Regions from separate parts of the Novosphingobium rhizosphaerae genome, predicted to be linked through region 1. Evidence: riboswitches for the same ligand, from Rfam matches in the RefSeq annotation. Region 1 holds a riboswitch; the other holds the start of a gene.
What was found. A riboswitch is a leader RNA that binds a small molecule or an ion and turns the genes downstream of it on or off. The one in region 1 is predicted to bind cobalamin.
Positions count from the first base shown of each region.

Region 1 (9,032 bases):
CGCCACGGCGCTCGCCCGGTTTGGTGCCTGGCGCGAGGTGGGCGGGGTGATCGCCACCACGGTTTCGGCGCTGTTCCTGTTTGCCATCGCGGCGATGAACCTGGTCATCCTGCGGTCGGTGTGGCGCACCTTTGCCCATGTGCGGGCAGGGGGCACCTATGTGGAGGAAGACCTCGACCTGCTGCTTTCGGGCCGGGGGCTGCTTTCGCGCCTGTTTCGGCCGATGTTCCGCCTGGTCACGCGCTCGTGGCATATGGCGCCGCTAGGCTTCCTGTTCGGCCTGGGGTTCGACACCGCCACCGAAGTGGCGCTGCTCGGCCTTTCGGCCAGCCAGGCGGCGAGCGGGCTGGCGCTGGGCACCGTGCTGGTGCTGCCCGCGCTGTTTGCGGCGGGGATGGCGCTGGTCGATACGATCGATGGCGTGGTCATGCTCGGCGCCTATGAGTGGGCCTTCGTCAAACCCATCCGCAAGCTCTATTACAATATCACCATCACGCTGGTTTCCGCGCTGGTGGCGATCGTGATCGGCGGGATCGAGGCGGCCGCGCTGATCGGGCAGAAGCTGGGGCTGGGCAGTGCGCCCTTTCGCCTGGCCGCCGATCTGGCCGGCAATTTCAATGGCCTGGGCTTTGCCATCATCGGCCTGTTCGCGCTGTGCTGGCTGGCCAGCCTGGCGATCTATCGCTGGCAGCGGCTGGACGAGATCGAGGTGGCAGAACCATCCTGATGCCAAGGACAGTTGGCTTGGCTTCCGAACTGGGCTAGATGCAGTGACGAAGGACGGGCCTGGCCCGTCGTTCGCGAAGATCGCGTCGGTGCCCCGAGAGGGGCTTAATCGGGAATGCGGTGCGGGGCTTTGCCCCAAGTCCGCAGCTGTCCCTGCAACTGTAAGTGGCGAGCGCGATGCACTTTGTCTCCGGTTTTGGCCGGGGGCGGCCACTGGGCACCAAGTGCCTGGGAAGGCGTGCATCAAGCCCTGACCCACGAGCCAGGAGACCTGCCGGCGCACTGGTCGCTCTTGCCTTGATCCAGGGGATGGTCCGGGCACGGTAACACTTCCGTCTGGGCGACGAAGACTTGTGCGGCTGGGGCTGCACGGGCTTGCGTTGTGGCGGGCGCCTTCGTGCGCCGGCCCGCCGCCGCGCGCCCGGCCGGATCGTTCCGGTGAAGCCCTGCCTTTGTCCGTCGCTGGCGCGCGGAAGGGTTTTGTGCATGCCGGATTTGGCAAAAGTGCCCGTCACCATCGTGACCGGCTTTCTGGGCGCGGGAAAGACCACGCTGATCAGCCACTTGATCCGCAACGCCGGCGGGCGCCGGCTGGCGGTGGTGGTCAACGAATTCGGCACGCTGGGCGTGGATGGAGACATCCTCCAATCCTGCGCCATTCCCGATTGCCCGGCCGAAAACATCGTGGAACTGGCCAATGGCTGCATCTGCTGCACCGTGGCCGACGATTTCATCCCCACGGTAGAGCGCCTGCTCGCGCTCGATCCCCGGCCCGATCACATCCTGATCGAGACTTCCGGCCTGGCGCTGCCCAAGCCGCTGCTCAAGGCGTTCGACTGGCCCGCGATCCGCAGCCGCATCACCGTCGATGGCGTGCTGGCCTTGGCCGATGCAGAGGCCGTGGCCGCCGGCCGCTTCGCCCCCGATCTGGTGGCGCTTGAGGCGCAACGCGCCGCCGATCCGGGCGTGACCCACGAAACACCGCTGGCTGAAGTGTTCGAGGACCAGCTTGCCTGTGCCGACATGGTGCTGCTGACCAAGGGCGATCTGGCCGGGCCGGACGGGCTCGCGCAGGCCCGCGCGGTGATCGCGCAGACCGCGCCGCGCCCCATGCCGGTGATCGACCTGGCCGAAGGTGCCGCCGATCCGCGCGTGATCCTGGGCCTGAACGCGGCGGCGGAAGACGATATCGCCGCGCGCCCGTCTCACCACGATGGCGCGGACGATCACGAGCACGACGATTTCGCCAGCACCGTGGTGGCACTGGACGAAATCGCCGATCCGGCAGACCTTGCCACGCGCATCGCGCGCCTGGCGGCAGACCACGGCGTGCTGCGGGTGAAAGGCCATGTCGCGGTGGCGGGCAAGCCGATGCGCCTGCTGGTTCAGGCGGTGGGCGCGCGCGTGCGCCATCACTATGACCGACCCTGGCGCGCGGGCGAGCCGCGCAGCGGGCAACTGGTGGCGATTGCCGAGCGGGAGCGGCTGGAGCCGGAAGCGATCCGGGCGGCGCTGCTGGCCTGAGGGCAGGCGCGATGCACGTCCTCTTTCGCGAGAGCCACGGCCTGGAAGAAACCGCCGTGCCGCAAGACCTGGGGCAGGCCCCGGCAGACCTGGTCGTGCTGTCTTTCTCTGACAGCGACCTGGCTGCCTGTGCCGCCGCCTGGCACTTGGCGCGCGCGCGCGATCCGGCGTTTCCCACGCTGCGCCTGGCCAATCTGGCCGCGCTGGAACATCCGCTTTCGGTCGATACTTATGTGGAGCGCACGCTCGCCGGCGCGCGCGGCATTCTCATCCGGCTGATCGGCGGGGTGGCGTGGTGGCGCTATGGCCTGGGCCAGGTGGCGCAGCTGGCGCGCGAACGCGGCATCGCGCTGGCGGTCTTGCCGGCAGACGGGCGCGCCGATGCTCAGCTCGATGCCGCGTCCACGCTGGGCGAGGCACCTTTGCGCGAACTGGCGCGGCAGTGCGACGCGGGCGGCGCGCAAGGCATGGCTGCCGCGCTCGCCCTGCTGGCGCAAGAGGCCGGGCTGGGCCGTGGGGCCTCTGCTGCGATCGCGGAACCGCCGCTGCCGATGGCTGGGGGCTGGCACCCGCAGGGCGGCCTTTGCGATCCGCTGGCCTGGCAGGCCGATCCGGCCCAGCCGCTGGCGCTGGTGGTGTTCTATCGCTCCACCCTGGCGGCGCAGGATTGCGCGCCGATCGCCGCGCTGATCGCGGCCCTCGCGGCACACGGCATCGGCGCCCTGGGGCTTTACGTCACGTCGTTGAAAGAACCGCAATCGCGCGCCTTGGTCGAAGCCGCGCTGGACCGGCTCAGGCCCGCCGCCATCGTCAACGCCACGGCCTTTTCCGCGCGGGACGAGGCCGGGCACAGCCCGCTCGATGGCGCCGGCGCCCCGGTGTTCCAGGTGGCGCTGGCCACCGGCACGCGTGAGGGCTGGGCCGCCTCTGCGCGCGGCCTGGCGCCGGCAGACCTCGCCATGCATGTCGTCCTGCCCGAAATCGACGGGCGCGTGTTTGCCGGGGTGGCCAGTTTCAAGCAGGCCGTGGCGCAGGATGCCGCGCTGGGCTTTGCCCGCCAGGTTCATGCGCCCGATGCCGCGCGCATCGTCGCCATTGCCGGGCGCGTGGCGGCGTGGATCGCGCTGGCGCAGCGCCCGGCGGCAGAGCGCCAGGTTGCCTTGGTGCTTTCCATCTATCCGGGCAAGGCCCATGCCATGGCCCACGCGGTGGGCCTCGATGCGCAGGCCTCTACAGCCGCCGTTCTCGATGATCTGGCGGGTGCCGGCTATGCCATGGCGCCTGCGGGCGATCTGGCGGCGCGGCTGGCGGGGGAAACCCTGGCATGGCCGCTGGCCGCCTATGGCGCCGCTCTGGCAGAGCTGGCGCCCGCCTTGCAGCAAGACCTGGCGCAAAGCTGGGGCGCGGCCGAGGCGGACCCGGCGGTGCGCGACGGCGCATTCCACTTTGCCGCCTTGCGCGCCGGCCATGCCCTGATCGCGCTGCAACCCGAACGCGGCGACGTGGCTGGGCGGGACGAGAGCTATCACGATCTCACCCGCTGCCCGCGCCATGGCTATGTGGCGTTCTATCTCTGGCTGCGGGCGCAAGGGATGGACGCGCTGGTGCATATGGGCGCGCATGGCACGCTGGAATGGCTGCCGGGCAAGGCGGTGGCGCTGGGCGAACAATGCTGGCCCCAGGCGCTGATCGGCGATCTCCCGGTGATCTATCCGTTCATCGTCAACGATCCGGGCGAAGCGGCGCAGGCGCGGCGGCGCATCGGAGCGGTCACGCTGGGCCACATGCCGCCCCCGCCGGTGCGGGTGGCAAGCGGCGCGGGCCTGGCGCGGGTGGAGGCACTGCTCGATGAATTTTCCGGGGCCGTGGGCCTCGATCCCGCGCGGCGGGATCGGCTGATCGGCGCGATCCGGGCAGAGGCGCAAGGCCTGGGCCTGGAAACCGAACTGGGCCTTGCCCCCGATGCCAGCCCGGCCGAGGCGATCGCCCGGATCGACCGCTTCGTGTGCGACGTGAAAGACAGCCAATATGGCGATGGCCTGCACGTGTTCGGGCGCGGCAGCCAGGGCGCGGCAGAGCGCGCTGGCCTGCTGGCCGCGCTGGCCGGGCGGCGCGTGGCGGCGGGGCCGGCGGGTTCGCCCTGGCGCGGGCGGGCCGATGTCTTGCCCACCGGGCGCAATCTCTATGCCGTCGATCCGCGCAGCCTGCCCACCCGCGCCGCCCATGCGCAGGGGGTGGCCATGGCGCAGGAACTGGTGCGCCGCCATTTGCAGGACCACGGCGATTATCCGCGCGCGCTGGTGGTGAACCTGTGGGGATCGGCCACGATGCGCACGGGTGGCGAAGACTTTGCCATGGCGCTGCACCTGCTGGGCGCGGCGCCGATCTGGGACGGCACCAGCGAGCGGGTGACCGGCGTGGAAATCTTGGCCTTGGCCACGCTCGACCATCCGCGCCTGGACGTGACACTGCGGGTTTCGGGCCTGTTTCGCGATGCCTTTCCCATGCTGCCCGTGCTGTTTGGCCAGGCGGTGCAGGCGCTGTGTGGGCGTGATGAGCCGCCCGAGTGGAACCCTTTCGCCGGCCAGGCGCCCGCGCCGCGCGTCTATGGCCCGGCGCCGGGCCGCTATGGCCTCGGGCTGGGTGAAGCGGCCGAAACCTATGACGCGGCCAGCCGCCGTGCCGCTGGCGAAGCCTGGCTGGCTGCCTCTTCCCACGCGCTCGATGCAGCGGGAGAGGATGCCGCCGGCCTGCGCGCCCGCGTGGCGGCGGCCGATGCCTTTGTCCATGCGCAGGATCTGCCCGAAACCGACCTGTTGCTGAGCATGGACTATGCCGCGCACGAGGCCGGCTTTGCCGCCGCGCAAGCCGTAGCGGGCGGAAAGGCCGCGCTCTATCATCTCGACCATCGCGATCCCGCCCGGCCCGTGGCGCGCACCCTGAACGAAGAGATCGCCCGCGTGGTGCGCGCCCGCGCGGCGCAGCCGGGGTGGATTGCCGGCATGATGCGCCACGGCTTTCGCGGCGGGGCAGAACTGGCCGCCACGCTCGATCACCTGGGCGCCTTTGCCCATCTGGCGCCCGGCAGCGTGCCCGCGCACCTGATCGACCTCTATTACCAGGCCACGCTGGGCACGCCCGAAGTGCGCGCGTTTCTGAAACGCGACAATCCCGGTGCGCTGGCGGCGATGCAGCAGCGCTTTGCTGCGCTACATGCGGCGGGCCTGTGGCCCACGCGGCGCAATGCCATCCTGGCGGAGCTTTTGGCATGAGCGGCTTTCGCATCGCCGGCTGGTGCCCCGATGCCTGGCGCCCGATGGCGGCGGGCGATGGCCTGTTGCTGCGCGTAAAGCCGCGCCTGGCCCGGCTTTCGCGAGAACATGCTTTGGCGCTGGCCGGGCTGGCCACGCGCCATGGCAATGGCCTGATCGACATGTCGCGCCGCGCCAACCTGCAACTGCGCGGGCTGGACGAAGCCGGCTGGCAGGCCGCGCTGCACGATTTGCTGGCCTTGGGACTGGTAGACGCCGATCCGGTGGCGGAGCGCCGCGCCAATGTGCTGGTCGCCCCCGATTGGATCATGGGCGACGATACCGCGCGCGTGGCGGCGGAATTGCTGGCGCGCCTGCCCGAACTGCCCGCGTTGCCGGGCAAGGTGGGTTTCGTGATCGACGCGGGCGCCGCGCCCATGCTGCTGGGCGAACCGGGCGATTTCCGGGTGGAGCGGGGTGCGGGCGGTGGCCTGATCCTGCGCGCCGCCGGGCGCGCCACGGGCGTGGCACTGGTGCCGGGCCGGGAAGCCGATGGCCTGATCGCGCTGGCCCGCTGGTTTGCGAACAGCGGCTTTGCAGGGCGCATGGCTCGCCACGCCGCGCCGCTGCCCGCCTGGGCCACGGGCCAGGAAACCCCGGCCGCGTCCGCTGCGCCGCTGCGCCCCGGTCCCGGTGCGCTGGGCATGGCCCATGGCGCGCCATTCGGCCGGGTGGATGCCGCCGCGCTTGTCGCTGCGCTCGATGTGCCCGGTGCGCAGGCCCTACGCCTGACCCCGTGGCGCGTCATGGTGGTGGAGGGTGCCGGTGCCGGGACGGTCCCCGGCCTGATCGCCGATCCGACCGATCCGGTCTTGCAGGTGGAGGCCTGCCCCGGCGCGCCGGCTTGCCCGCAGGCCCATGTGCCCACGCGCGATCTTGCCCTGGCGTTGGCGCCGCTGGTGCGCGGCACACTCCACGTTTCTGGCTGCGCCAAGGGCTGCGCGTCCAGCCGCCCTGCCGCCCATGTCCTGACCGGCCGCGCCGATGGCCGGTTCGATCTGGCGCGTGATGCCCTGGCCGGCACGGGAACCCCGCTTTGCACCCAAGAGGTGCTCGCCCATTTCGAAAGGCTGACCGATGCCGCACAGCTATGAAACCGATGGCGCGGCGATCTATCGCCAGTCCTTCGCCACGATCCGGGCAGAGGCCGATCTGGCGCGCTTCGCCGCGCGTGAAGAGCCGGTGGCGGTGCGCATGATCCACGCTGCTGGCATGGTGGACCTGGCCCGGCAGATCCGCTTTTCGGCTGGCTTTGTCGATGCCGCGCGCGCCGCGCTGCGCGCCGGGGCACCGATCCTGTGCGATGCACGTATGGTCTCCGAAGGGATCACCCGCACGCGCCTGCCGGCCGGCAACGCCGTGGTCTGCACGCTGCACGATGCGGGCGTGCCTGCGCTGGCGCGGGCCATGGGCAACACCCGCTCCGCCGCCGCGCTGGAATTGTGGCGACCGCATCTGGCCGGCAGCGTGGTGGCCATCGGCAACGCGCCCACCGCGCTGTTCCACTTGCTCAACATGCTGGAAGATCCGTCCTGCCCGCGCCCGGCGGCGATCATCGGTTGCCCGGTGGGCTTTGTCGGCGCGGCTGAATCCAAGGCTGCGTTGTGGGAGTGGCAGGGCGTGCCCTGCTGCGTGGTGGATGGGCGCCTGGGTGGTAGCGCGATCACCGTGGCGGCGATCAACGCCCTGGCGAGCGACGCGGAATGAGCGCGGCTCCCAACGTTATTGCCGGCACGATCCACGGTGTCGGCCTTGGCCCCGGCGCGCCCGATCTGCTCAGCGTGCGGGCAGACCGGCTGGTGCGCACCACGCGCCACATCGCCTATTTCCGCAAGGCCGGGCGGCCGGGGCAGGCGCGGCGCATCGCCGCCGATCTGCTGCGCGATGATGCGGTGGAAATCCCGATGGAATATCCCGTCACCACCGAAATCCCGGTCAGCGATCCGCGCTACAACGCCTGCCTTGCCGCGTTCTATGCCCAGTGCACCACGCGCCTGGCCGCACTGGCCCGGGCCGGCGAAGACGTGGTCGTGCTCTGCGAGGGTGATCCCTTTTTCTACGGCTCTTTCATGCACCTGCACAGCCGTCTGGCGGGCCAGGTGCCGGTTCAGGTGGTGCCCGGCATCACCGGCATGGCCGGCGCCTGGAATGCCACCGGCCTGCCGATCACCTGGGGTGACGATGTGTTGACCGTGGCCATGGCCACGCTGCCCGAAGACGAACTCACCCGCCGCATCCGCGATACCGATGCGCTGGTGGTGATGAAGATCGGCCGCAACCTGCCCAAGCTGCGCCGCGCCGTGGCCGCTGCCGGGCGCGAGGGTGCGGCCTGGCTGGTGGAATATGCCGCCATGCCCGCCCAGCGGGTGACGCCACTGATGGAGGCGAGCGAAGTCACGCCCTATTTCTCCATTCTGCTGATCCACGGCCAGGGGCGCCGGCCATGACCGGAACGCTTGCCATCGTCGGCCTTGGGCCGGGCGACGAAGCCATGGTCACGCCGCAAGTGCGCGCCGCGCTCGATGCTGCTACCGATGTTATCGGCTATATTCCCTATGTCGCCCGCGTGGCGCCGCGCCCCGGCCTCACGCTGCACCCGTCGGACAACCGGGTGGAGCGCGAACGCGCCGCCCATGCGCTCGATCTGGCGGCGCAGGGCCGGCAGGTAGTGGTGGTTTCCTCGGGCGATCCCGGCGTCTTCGCCATGGCCGCCGCCGTGTTCGAAGTGGTGGAAGAAGGCGCGCCCCGCTGGGCCGATGTGCCGGTCAGCGTGCTGCCGGGCATCACCGCGATGCTGGCCGCTGCCGCGCGCGCCGGGGCGCCGCTGGGCCACGATTTCTGCGCGATCAACCTGTCGGACAATCTCAAGCCCTGGGCGGTGATCGAGCGGCGGCTGCGTCTGGCGGCAGAGGCGGATTTCGCCATGGCGTTCTACAATCCCCGCTCGCGCGCGCGGCCCGAGGGGTTCGCCCGCGCGCTGGCCGTGCTGCGCGAATGCTGCGGCCCGGCGCGCCTGGTCCTGTTCGCCCGCGCCGTCTCCACGCCCGAGGAGCACTTGCGCATCGTTACGTTGGCGCAGGCGCAGCCCGACATGGCCGACATGCGCACCGTGGTGATCGTGGGATCGAGCCAGACGCGCATGATCCACCGGGCCACTGGCCCGGTGCTTTACACCCCGCGCAGCCTTGATGGGGCCGCGGCATGAGCGATCCAGTCCAGCACCGCTTGCGGATCGTGCACCTCGTGGCGCGGGGGCAGGTCTGGCCGGTCGATCATGATCACCGGCAGGCCCAGCGCGCGCGCGGCGATCAGCTTGGCCTGCGCGCCGCTGCCGCCCGCGTTCTTGCACACTATCAGGTCTATGGCATGGCGTTGCAGCAGGGCCATATCGCCCTCCACGGTGAAGGGCCCGCGATCGACCACCAGCGCGTGATCGGGCAGGGGCGGCGGCGCATCGGGCGTGTCGACAAA
Region 1 covers NZ_CP137861.1:4,112,841-4,121,872, reverse strand. The annotation lists gene R9J51_RS18670 (HoxN/HupN/NixA family nickel/cobalt transporter) at 1-727, shown strand, start outside; cobalamin riboswitch at 797-1,019, shown strand; gene cobW (cobalamin biosynthesis protein CobW) at 1,213-2,250, shown strand; gene cobN (cobaltochelatase subunit CobN) at 2,262-5,522, shown strand; gene R9J51_RS18655 (cobalamin biosynthesis protein CobG) at 5,519-6,655, shown strand; gene R9J51_RS18650 (precorrin-8X methylmutase) at 6,639-7,268, shown strand; gene cobI (precorrin-2 C(20)-methyltransferase) at 7,265-8,008, shown strand; gene cobJ (precorrin-3B C(17)-methyltransferase) at 8,005-8,766, shown strand; gene R9J51_RS18635 (cobalt-precorrin-6A reductase) at 8,730-9,032, opposite strand, start outside.

Region 2 (9,032 bases), 2.0 Mb from region 1:
CCTGGCCCGAAAGGCGCACGTTGTAGCCTTCGGTGACGAGGCTGCCATAGGCGAGCGCTTCGGCCGTGGCCCAATCGAACCCGTTGCCCGACGCGAACATCTCGCGCTTGGCATCGAGCACGCGGCCCAAGGTCTTGTGGACGGTGAGGCTTTCGGGAACCGTGGTCAGCGTGCGGCCCAGGCTGTCGAACAGCTTCTGCTCGATGCCCGTGGCCACGTTGCGGCGCGCGGTGACCGGGTCGGCCGGCTTGTTGAGGCCCGCCCAGCGGCCGCCGAACCAGTCGGCTTCGTTGGCCTTGTAGCTCTTGGCGGCTTCGAACTCGCTTTCCAGCGTGGCGGTGAAGCGGTCTTCGGCTTCGCCCTTCCAGTTCTTGTCGATCACGCCTTCGCTTACCAGGCGATCGGCATAGAGCGACGAGACCGCAGGGTGCTTGCGGATCTGGGCGTACATCAGCGGCTGGGTGAACGATGGCTCGTCGCCTTCGTTGTGGCCAAAGCGGCGGTAGCACCACATGTCCAGCACGATGTCGCGGCCGAACTGCTGGCGATAGTCGATCGCCAGCTTGCAGGCAAAGGTCACCGCTTCGGGGTCATCGCCGTTGACGTGGATGATCGGCGCCTGGACGCCCTTGGCCACGTCCGAGGGATAGGGCGAGCCGCGCGAGAACTGCGGGCTGGTGGTGAAGCCGATCTGGTTGTTGATGATGAAGTGGATGCAACCGCCGGTGTTGTAGCCTTCCACGCCGGAAAAGCCGAAGCATTCCCACACGATGCCCTGGCCGGCAAAGGCCGCGTCGCCGTGGATCAGCACCGGCAGGACCTGCTTGTGCTTGCCATGGCCCACGTCGTCGCGGAACTGCTGCTGCGCCAGGGTCTTGCCCAGCACGATCGGGTCCACCGTTTCCAGGTGCGACGGGTTGGGCAGCAGGCTCATGTGCACCTTGGTGCCGTCGAACTCGCGGTCGGTGCTGGTGCCCAGGTGATACTTCACGTCGCCCGAGCCGCCCACGTCTTCGGGATTGGCGCTGCCGCCCGAGAATTCGTGGAAGATCACGCGATAGGGCTTGGCCATCACGTTGGCGAGGATGTTGAGGCGGCCGCGGTGGGCCATGCCGTAGATGATTTCCTTCACGCCGCGCTGGCCGCCGTACTTGATCACCGCTTCGAGCGCGGGGATCATCGACTCGCCACCGTCAAGGCCGAAGCGCTTGGTGCCGACATACTTCTTGCCGAGGAACTTTTCGTACTGTTCCCCGCGCACCACGGCGGAAAGGATCGCCTTCTTGCCTTCGGGCGTGAAGTCGATCGACTTGTCGCCGCCCTCGATGCGGTCCTGCAGGAACTTGCGCTCCTCCACGTCGGAGATGTGCATGTATTCCAGGCCGATCTTGCCGCAATAGTTGCGACGCAGGATCTCGACCACTTCGGGCACGGTGCCCCATTGCAGGCCCAGCGTGCCGCCCAGGTAGATCTTGCGATCCATGTCCTTGGCCGTGAAGCCGTGGTATTCGGGGCTGAGGTCGGCCGGGAGGTCCTGCTTGGACAGGCCGAGCGGATCGAGGTTGGCCGCAAGGTGGCCGCGCACGCGATAAGTGCGCACCAGCAGCATCACGCGCAGGCTGTCGTTGGCGGCCTGTTCCAGCGCCGCTTCGTCGAGCGCGGCACCGGCCTTCTTGGCAGCCTTGGCCACTTCGACCTTGAGCGCCATGGGATCGAGCGCACGGGTCAGATCATCGCCGGCCAGCGCGTCGGTAATCGGCCAGCGCTTCGATTGCCAGGATGGACCCTGCTGCGGCGCATCCTGTGAAGGATCGACTTCGAACTCGTGCACTTCTTGTCCCATCGTCAGTTCACTCCTTTGCCCCCGGGAGGGGAGGGGCTTCGGAAAGAGGCATGAGGCAGACCGCGAAACCCAAGGCGGCCTGTCTGTGACTGTCATCGGTTGCCCGACGCCATCGCTTGGATCGGCAGCCAATCTGCGGCGCGGTGCGCGTGGATGGGCCAGGTATCCTTAATGGCGTTCGGTCAACGCCCTCCGAAGAGGGCCTTAAGGGTATTGCCAGCGCCACCGTGGCGGCCCTGGCCGATAACGTGCGGTGCAAGGCCCGCGGCCGCCCCGAAAGGCAAGCCGCGGGCCAGGCATTCAATCAGGCAAGCGAAGGATCGATACCCTTGCAGGCCACCAGAAGTTCCTTCACCGCATCGACCGAAACCTGGAGGTTGGCCTTGGCGGTTTCATCGAGGTTGATTTCGATGACCTTTTCCACGCCGCCTGCACCGATCACCACCGGCACGCCAACATAGAGGCCGTCAACGCCATAGGCGCCATCGACATAGGCGGCGCAGGGCAGGACGCGCTTCTGGTCCGACAGGTAGGCTTCGGCCATGGCGATGCCCGAAGCGGCCGGGGCATAGAACGCCGAACCGGTCTTGAGCAGGCCGACGATCTCGCCGCCGCCCGAACGGGTGCGCTGCACGATCGCGTCGATCTTGTCCTGGGTGGAAGCGCCCATCTTGATAAGATCGGTGACGGGGATGCCGGCAACGGTGGAATATTCCACAACCGGAACCATCGTGTCACCGTGGCCGCCGAGCACGAACGAGTTCACGTCGCGCACCGAAACGCCGAATTCCCAAGCCAGGAAGGTGCTGAAGCGGGCCGAGTCGAGCACGCCGGCCATGCCCACCACCTTGTTGTGCGGCAGGCCGGAGAATTCGCGCAGCGCCCAGACCATCGCGTCGAGCGGGTTGGTGATGCAGATCACAAAGGCGTCGGGCGCGTTGTCGCGGATGCCTTCGCCAACGGCCTTCATCACCTTGAGGTTGATGCCGAGCAGGTCATCGCGGCTCATGCCGGGCTTGCGCGCCACGCCGGCCGTCACGATGATGACGTCCGCGCCTGCGATGTCCTTGTAATCGTTGGTGCCGATGATCTTGGCGTCGAAACCTTCGACTGGGCCGCACTGCGAGAGATCGAGAGCCTTGCCCTGGGGAACGCCTTCCACCACGTCGAACAGGACGATGTCGCCCAGTTCCTTCTGCGCGGCCAGATGCGCCAGAGTGCCACCGATGTTACCCGCGCCGATCAGCGCGATCTTCTTGCGTGCCATGTGCTTTACGGTCCTTTCCCGGAGACGTCGCGGGACAAGCGTTCAAGCGTTGCCGACTCAAGCCCCCGGATGGAGGTCCCCCCGCGCCCGCGAGACGGGAAGGGTTGCCGACAAGTGGAGGGGCACGTAGGCCTGCCCGGCAGGGATTGCAACCGCAAAAAACCCCGCATTTGCGGGTTTCTTTGATAAGAGTTCGCAATAGCATTAAACAGTAAATCGGCCGTTCATACGAATGCGACAGGCAGGCCAGTGCCCGCCCGCCAGAACGGCACCGGGTGGCCGGCTTTCAGGGCAATTCACGCCAGGCCGGCCAGTTCCCGTTCCAGGGCGTGGCCCTTGCGGCGATCGAGCGTGTGGCACACTTGCGCCCACCAGGCGGCGCCATCGTGATCGCCCGCCACGGCGGCACCCTTGGCTGCCGCGGCAGCCTGCCCGGCGGCGGCGTGGCCGTGACTGGCAAACAGGCGCAGCGCCTGGGCCAGCAGGGCATCGTCGGCAAGATTGTCAGCCACGCGCGCGGCCATCATCCGGCCCGGCGAAGCGTGCGCGGTGCCATTGGCCTGGCGCAGGCTGGCCCAGCCGGGATTGTCGTTGGCCGCATGGGCCGGCCGGCCGGCGGGCCGGCGGAGACAGGGCGAGATCATGCCATAGCGAGGGGCGAAACGCAGCATGCGCAGATGGTCTCCATTGTTCGTTGCGACACCGAAATTTCGCGTAAATTCGGCTTTTTCCTTGTTGAAAGCGGCAAGCGGGCTGAAATCCGCAGCAGCTCTGCCGTCCTTCTAAGGGGGTGCGCGCTAACAGGGGATGAGACGAGACGGTAAACGACCCGTTGATGCTGCCATGGCGGTGGAAGTGAAGTGGCCCGGCGTGGCCGTGCCGCAGCGGCGCGTGGGTTCAGCCGTGCGGCTGGGCAATCCACTTGCCCGCGTTTTCATAAGCCTCGCTCGCTTCGGGGCGCAGTTGCCCGCTCGGCGCGCCGGGCAGGGGCGTGCCCGACAGCGCGGGGCCGGCCGGCGCCATGCCGCGCAAGGGCGAATCGACCGCACGCAGGCCCGTGCCTGCCGGTTGTGCCAGGGGCGCACCGCCCGGCCCGGCGGTCGTGCGCTCCAGTGCGGCCATGCGGCCATCCTCGAACGCTTTTTCCAGCGTCAGCGGATCGGCCAGATCCGCCGCGACGGGCACCCAGCTGCGCGGATGCGGGGCGGCGAGCGGCTCTGCACCGCGATACGTGCCGGTGAAAGCAGCCGGCAGGCCGGCCGTGCCGGCCCAACGATAGAAGCGATGCGCCCCGATCGTGCCGATGAAGGCAAGCTTGTCTGCCCACAGCGGGTGCACCGCGCTGGTATGGTAATGCGTGGCGAGGCCAACCGGGGCAAAGACATTGCCGGCCAGGGCATCGGCGGCCACGCGCCGCGCGCGGTCCCAGAACTGCTGCACCGGGCGGCGCGCCATAGCGCCGTCGCACGCGAAGCTGAACTGGCAGCCGGGCCGTTCCGATCCCTGGTAGACCACGCCGCACACGGTCTTGGGAAAAGCGGGATGGGCCACGCGGTTGAGCACGACTTGCGCCACCGCGCGCTGGCCGGCATCGGGTTCCGAAGCGGCTTCGTAATAGATCGCGGTGGTCAGGCATTGCAGCGCGCGCCAGCGGTCTTCGCCGCTGCCCGAGGCAAACAGCGGCCGCGCCGCGGGATTGCGCGCCCAGGCCGCAAGCGTGGGCGCGTCGTCGGCGTCGCCATGGATCGCGGCCACCTGCCGGTCCCAGGCGCGCGCGGCGTCCTGCGGAGCCAGCAGGCCGCTGTCCTGGGCCGAAACGTAATAGAATGCCGAGCCGGGGAAACTTTCGCCCGCGCGCTCGAATGGTTGCAGGCCGTTACGATCGTGCGCGGCCGCGGCATCGATCCCCGGCGATCCCCAACCCACCGCGCCCAGCACCAGGCCAAGCGCGCCGATCGCGGCAATGCCGGCAGCGCGCTCTGCCAGGCGCGAGCCTGCGCGGTGCTGGTGCCGCCACGATGTCATGTCGCGCCGGCGGATGCGTGCGGCAAAATCGCGTGGCCGCACCGGGGCCAGGGTCAGCGCCTGAAGCAACGCGCCATCGGCCTGCCGCCGCTGCGCCAGCATCGCGCGCTCTTCCGGCCCCGGCGGCGGCATCAGCGCTTCGGGTGGCAGGGTGGGCGTGGCGCCGGTGAAGGGACTCGGGTCTGGCATAAGGGCGGGCAGGGGCCTGATCTTGCAATGGTGCGTTAGTCGCTGCGTGGCAACCATGCACGGGGGTAAATGGCTTCGTCCCGATAAGGCACACCCCGCTACCGCTTGGTTAAATTCTGCCGCGGGCTTGCCCCATGGTACAGGGGGCGCTATCGGCCGCGGCAGACGCCACCGGTGCCCGCGCAAGCGGGCTAAGAGGGAAGCCGGAACCAAAGCCGGCGCTGCCCCCGCAACTGTTTCCGGACGAGCGCCACGCCCTTTGTGCGCCACTGGCCCCCACGCGGGCTGGGAAGGCCGGCGTGTCGCGATGACTTCGGATGAGCCAGGAAACCTGCCGGTGTGTGGTCGTTCCGCGGCCGGGCGGGGTGTACCGGGCGCAAGCGTGACGAGTTTCCGCCCGGGGCCCGGCGGACCCTCGCGCCATGGACGGCAAGACTGTCCATGGGCCGGGAGGAAAAGACCATGAAGACTTCGCTGTTTGCGCTGGCCGCCACGCTCGTGCTGGCCATGCCTGCCCATGCCGAGGAAGCTGCACCATCCGATGGCGCAGAAATCACCGTCCTGGCCACCGGCAGCGCCCTGTCGCTCGACCAGACCGGCCAGGCGATCAGCGTCGTGCCGCTGCAAACGATCGAGGCGGTGCAGGGTGTCGATATCACCCGCGTGCTCGAACGCGTGCCGGGGCTGACCTATTCGCGCACCGGCGGGCTTGGCGCGCAGACGGCCGTGCGCCTGCGCGGCGGGGAAGGGCAGCACACCCTTGTCCTGGTCGATGGCGTACGGGTGGAAGACCCGTCCGCGCCTTCGGGCGGGTTCGATTTCGGCACGCTGACCAGCGGCGGCATCGAAAGGATCGAAGTGCTGCGCGGCTCCAACTCGGTCATCTGGGGCAGTTCGGCCATCGGCGGGGTGATCGCGGTGACCACGCGCGAGATCGACGGCGCGGAAGCTTCGGCCGAAGCCGGCTCGCGCGGCAGCTATGATGCCGAGGCGGTCGCCGGGGTTAAGCGCGATCGCTATGCCTTCTCGCTGGGCGGCGGCTATGCCACCACCGATGGCGTCTCGGCCGCAGCCAATGGCACGGAACGCGATGGCTATGACCAGTGGCGCGTGGGCGGCAAGGGCCGCGTCAACCTGACCGACACGCTTTCGCTGGTGGCCAGCGCCCGCTATGCCGATGGCAAGACCCAGATCGATGGCTATGACGCCGATTTCAATTTCGGCGATACCCCCGAATATACCACCACCCGGCAGTTCTTCGGCCGTGCCGGGGTGCATTACGCGGGCGGCGCCCTCACGCTGGACGCAGGCTATGCCCTGTCGGACACGCGCCGCCGCTATTACACCGGCGGAGCAGACGACACGTTCGAATACGGTTACAACGGCCGTAGCGAGCGGGTGGAACTCAACGGCCGCTATGCGCTGCCGGCCGATTTCGCGCTCGATTTCGGCGCGGATCGCGAATGGACCCGGTTCGACAGCACTTTTGACGCGCAACAGCGCGCGCACCTGACCAGCGGCCATGCCATGCTCGGCTGGTATGGTGCCAAGGCCAGCCTTGCCGGCGGCGTGCGCTATGACGAACAGAGCCAGTTCGGCAGCAACGTGAGCCTCGGGGCCAACGGCACCGTGGAAGTGCTGCGCGGCCTGCGGTTCAACGCCAGCTATGGCGAAGGCTTCCGCGCGCCCACGCTCTACCAACTGCTTTCGCCCGATTACGGCAACGCCAATCTCAATCCCGAACGCAGCCGCAGTTATGATGCCGGCTTGGCCTATACCAGCGCAGACGGCACGTTCCACGCCGGGCTCACGCTGTTCCGCCGCGATACGCGCAACCTCATCACCTACGTCTCGTGCTACATGGTGGAAAGCGCGCTGTGCACCGGCCATGCCTATGGCGTGTATGACAACGTGGGCAAGGCGCGCGCGCAGGGCGCCGAACTGGAAGTGGGCGCCACGCTCAGCCCAGGGGTCAAGGGGCAGATCGCCTATGCCTATACCGAAGCGACCGATCGCACCCCTGGCGCGGCCACGTTCGGCAAGGACTTGGCGCGCCGTCCGCGCCACGCGCTGACCACTTCGCTGGACTGGACCACGCCCTGGGCCGGCCTGGCCCTCGCCGCGGATATCCGTTTTCAATCCGAAACCTTTGACAACGCGGCCAATTCGATCAAGCTGTCGGGCGGTAGCGTCACCACGCTGCGCGCCAGCCTGCCGATCCTTCATCAGGCCGAACTGTTCGGCCGGGTGGAAAACGTGTTCGATCGGCCGCTGGTGACGGCAGCGGGCTATGGCGCGCTGGGTCGTTCGGTGTTTGGCGGGGTGCGCCTGCGCTACTGATGGCGCGCCGCGGCACCAGCGAAAGGAATGACCTTGACGTGATCGGCCGTGTGCTGCCCCGCTTGTCTTGCCGCCGCCTGCCTGCACTGCTGGCCCTGGCTCTGGTGGGATGCGCGCGGGTTGCCCCGGCCGGTGAGGCGGCGCATGGCGCAGGTGCCCTGCCGCGTATCGTCTCGCTCAACCCGTGCAGCGACGCGGTGCTGGCGCAAGTGGCCGACCGCGGGCAGATTCTGGCGCTGTCCTTCTACAGCCGCGATCCTGCGCAAACCTCGATGGACGTGGCCGAGGCGCGCCGCTTTCCCTCCACCGATGGCGCCGTGGAAAGCGTGGTCGCGCTTCATCCCGACCTGGTGGTGACCAGCACTTATGCCGATCCGGCCACGCTGGCGGCGCTGCGCAGCATGGGGCTGCGCGTGGAAACGGTGGGCATTGCCGATTCGCTGGCTGCGGCGCGCGCGCAGGTCCGCAGCCTGGCCGCCTGGGCCGGCCATCCAGAGCGCGGTGCGGCACTGCTGGCGCAGATCGATCGCGCCGTGGCAGAGGCTGCGCCGCCGCCCGGCCATGTTCCCATTCCGGCCGTGTTGTGGGAGCCGGGCGGGCTGGTGCCGGGCCAGCACACGCTGGTCTCTGACCTGATGAGCCAGGCGGGTTTTGCCAATTTCAGCGCGCAGCGCGGGCTGGGCCAATCCGAACGCCTGCCGCTGGAGCGCATGCTGGCCGATCCGCCGCGCGTGATCCTGGCGGTGGGCCCGGCACCGGGCACGATCGTGCCAGGCACCGGCCCGGACGAAGACCGGCTGCTGTTCCACCCCGCGCTCGCTGCGTTGACGCACACCGCGCGCGCCCCGATCGCGCCCAATCTCATCTATTGCGGTGGCCCCACGATTCCGCGCCTGCTCGATCGGCTGGTGGCGGTGCGCCGCGAACTGGAAGGCCCTGCGTTGGACAAAGCTTTGGGTAGGCCGCAATGAACCGAGCCGCTCTGCCCGTGGTGCTGGCCACGCTGCTCCTGCTGCTGTTTCCGCTGTGCCTGATGGCGGGGCAGGTGTGGATCAATCCGTTCGATCCAGCCGGGGCCCCATACAGTGCCAATGCCACGGTAATCCTGGCGCAACTGCGCCTGCCGCGCGCGGTGCTGGCGGTGGTGGTGGGCGCCGGGCTGGGCGCGTCAGGCGCGGCGATGCAAGGATACTTGCGCAATCCGCTGGCCGATCCCGGCCTGTTCGGGGTGGCGCCGCTGGCTGCATTGGGTGCTGTATTGTCGTTGTTCATGGGCTTTGCGGTGCAGCCTTTCGCGCTACCGGCCATGGCCCTGGCAGGCGCGGCGGGCGGCATGGTCCTGCTCGCCCTGATCGCTTCGGGGCCGCG
Region 2 covers NZ_CP137861.1:2,080,732-2,089,763, forward strand. The annotation lists gene R9J51_RS09560 (2-oxoglutarate dehydrogenase E1 component) at 1-1,843, opposite strand, end outside; gene mdh (malate dehydrogenase) at 2,148-3,110, opposite strand; gene R9J51_RS09570 (hypothetical protein) at 3,407-3,781, opposite strand; gene R9J51_RS09575 (cell wall hydrolase) at 4,008-5,324, opposite strand; cobalamin riboswitch at 5,494-5,664, shown strand; gene R9J51_RS09580 (TonB-dependent receptor domain-containing protein) at 5,787-7,664, shown strand; gene R9J51_RS09585 (ABC transporter substrate-binding protein) at 7,703-8,635, shown strand; gene R9J51_RS09590 (FecCD family ABC transporter permease) at 8,632-9,032, shown strand, end outside.
Region 2: another riboswitch for cobalamin. It lies ahead of R9J51_RS09580 (TonB-dependent receptor domain-containing protein); the one in region 1 lies ahead of cobW (cobalamin biosynthesis protein CobW).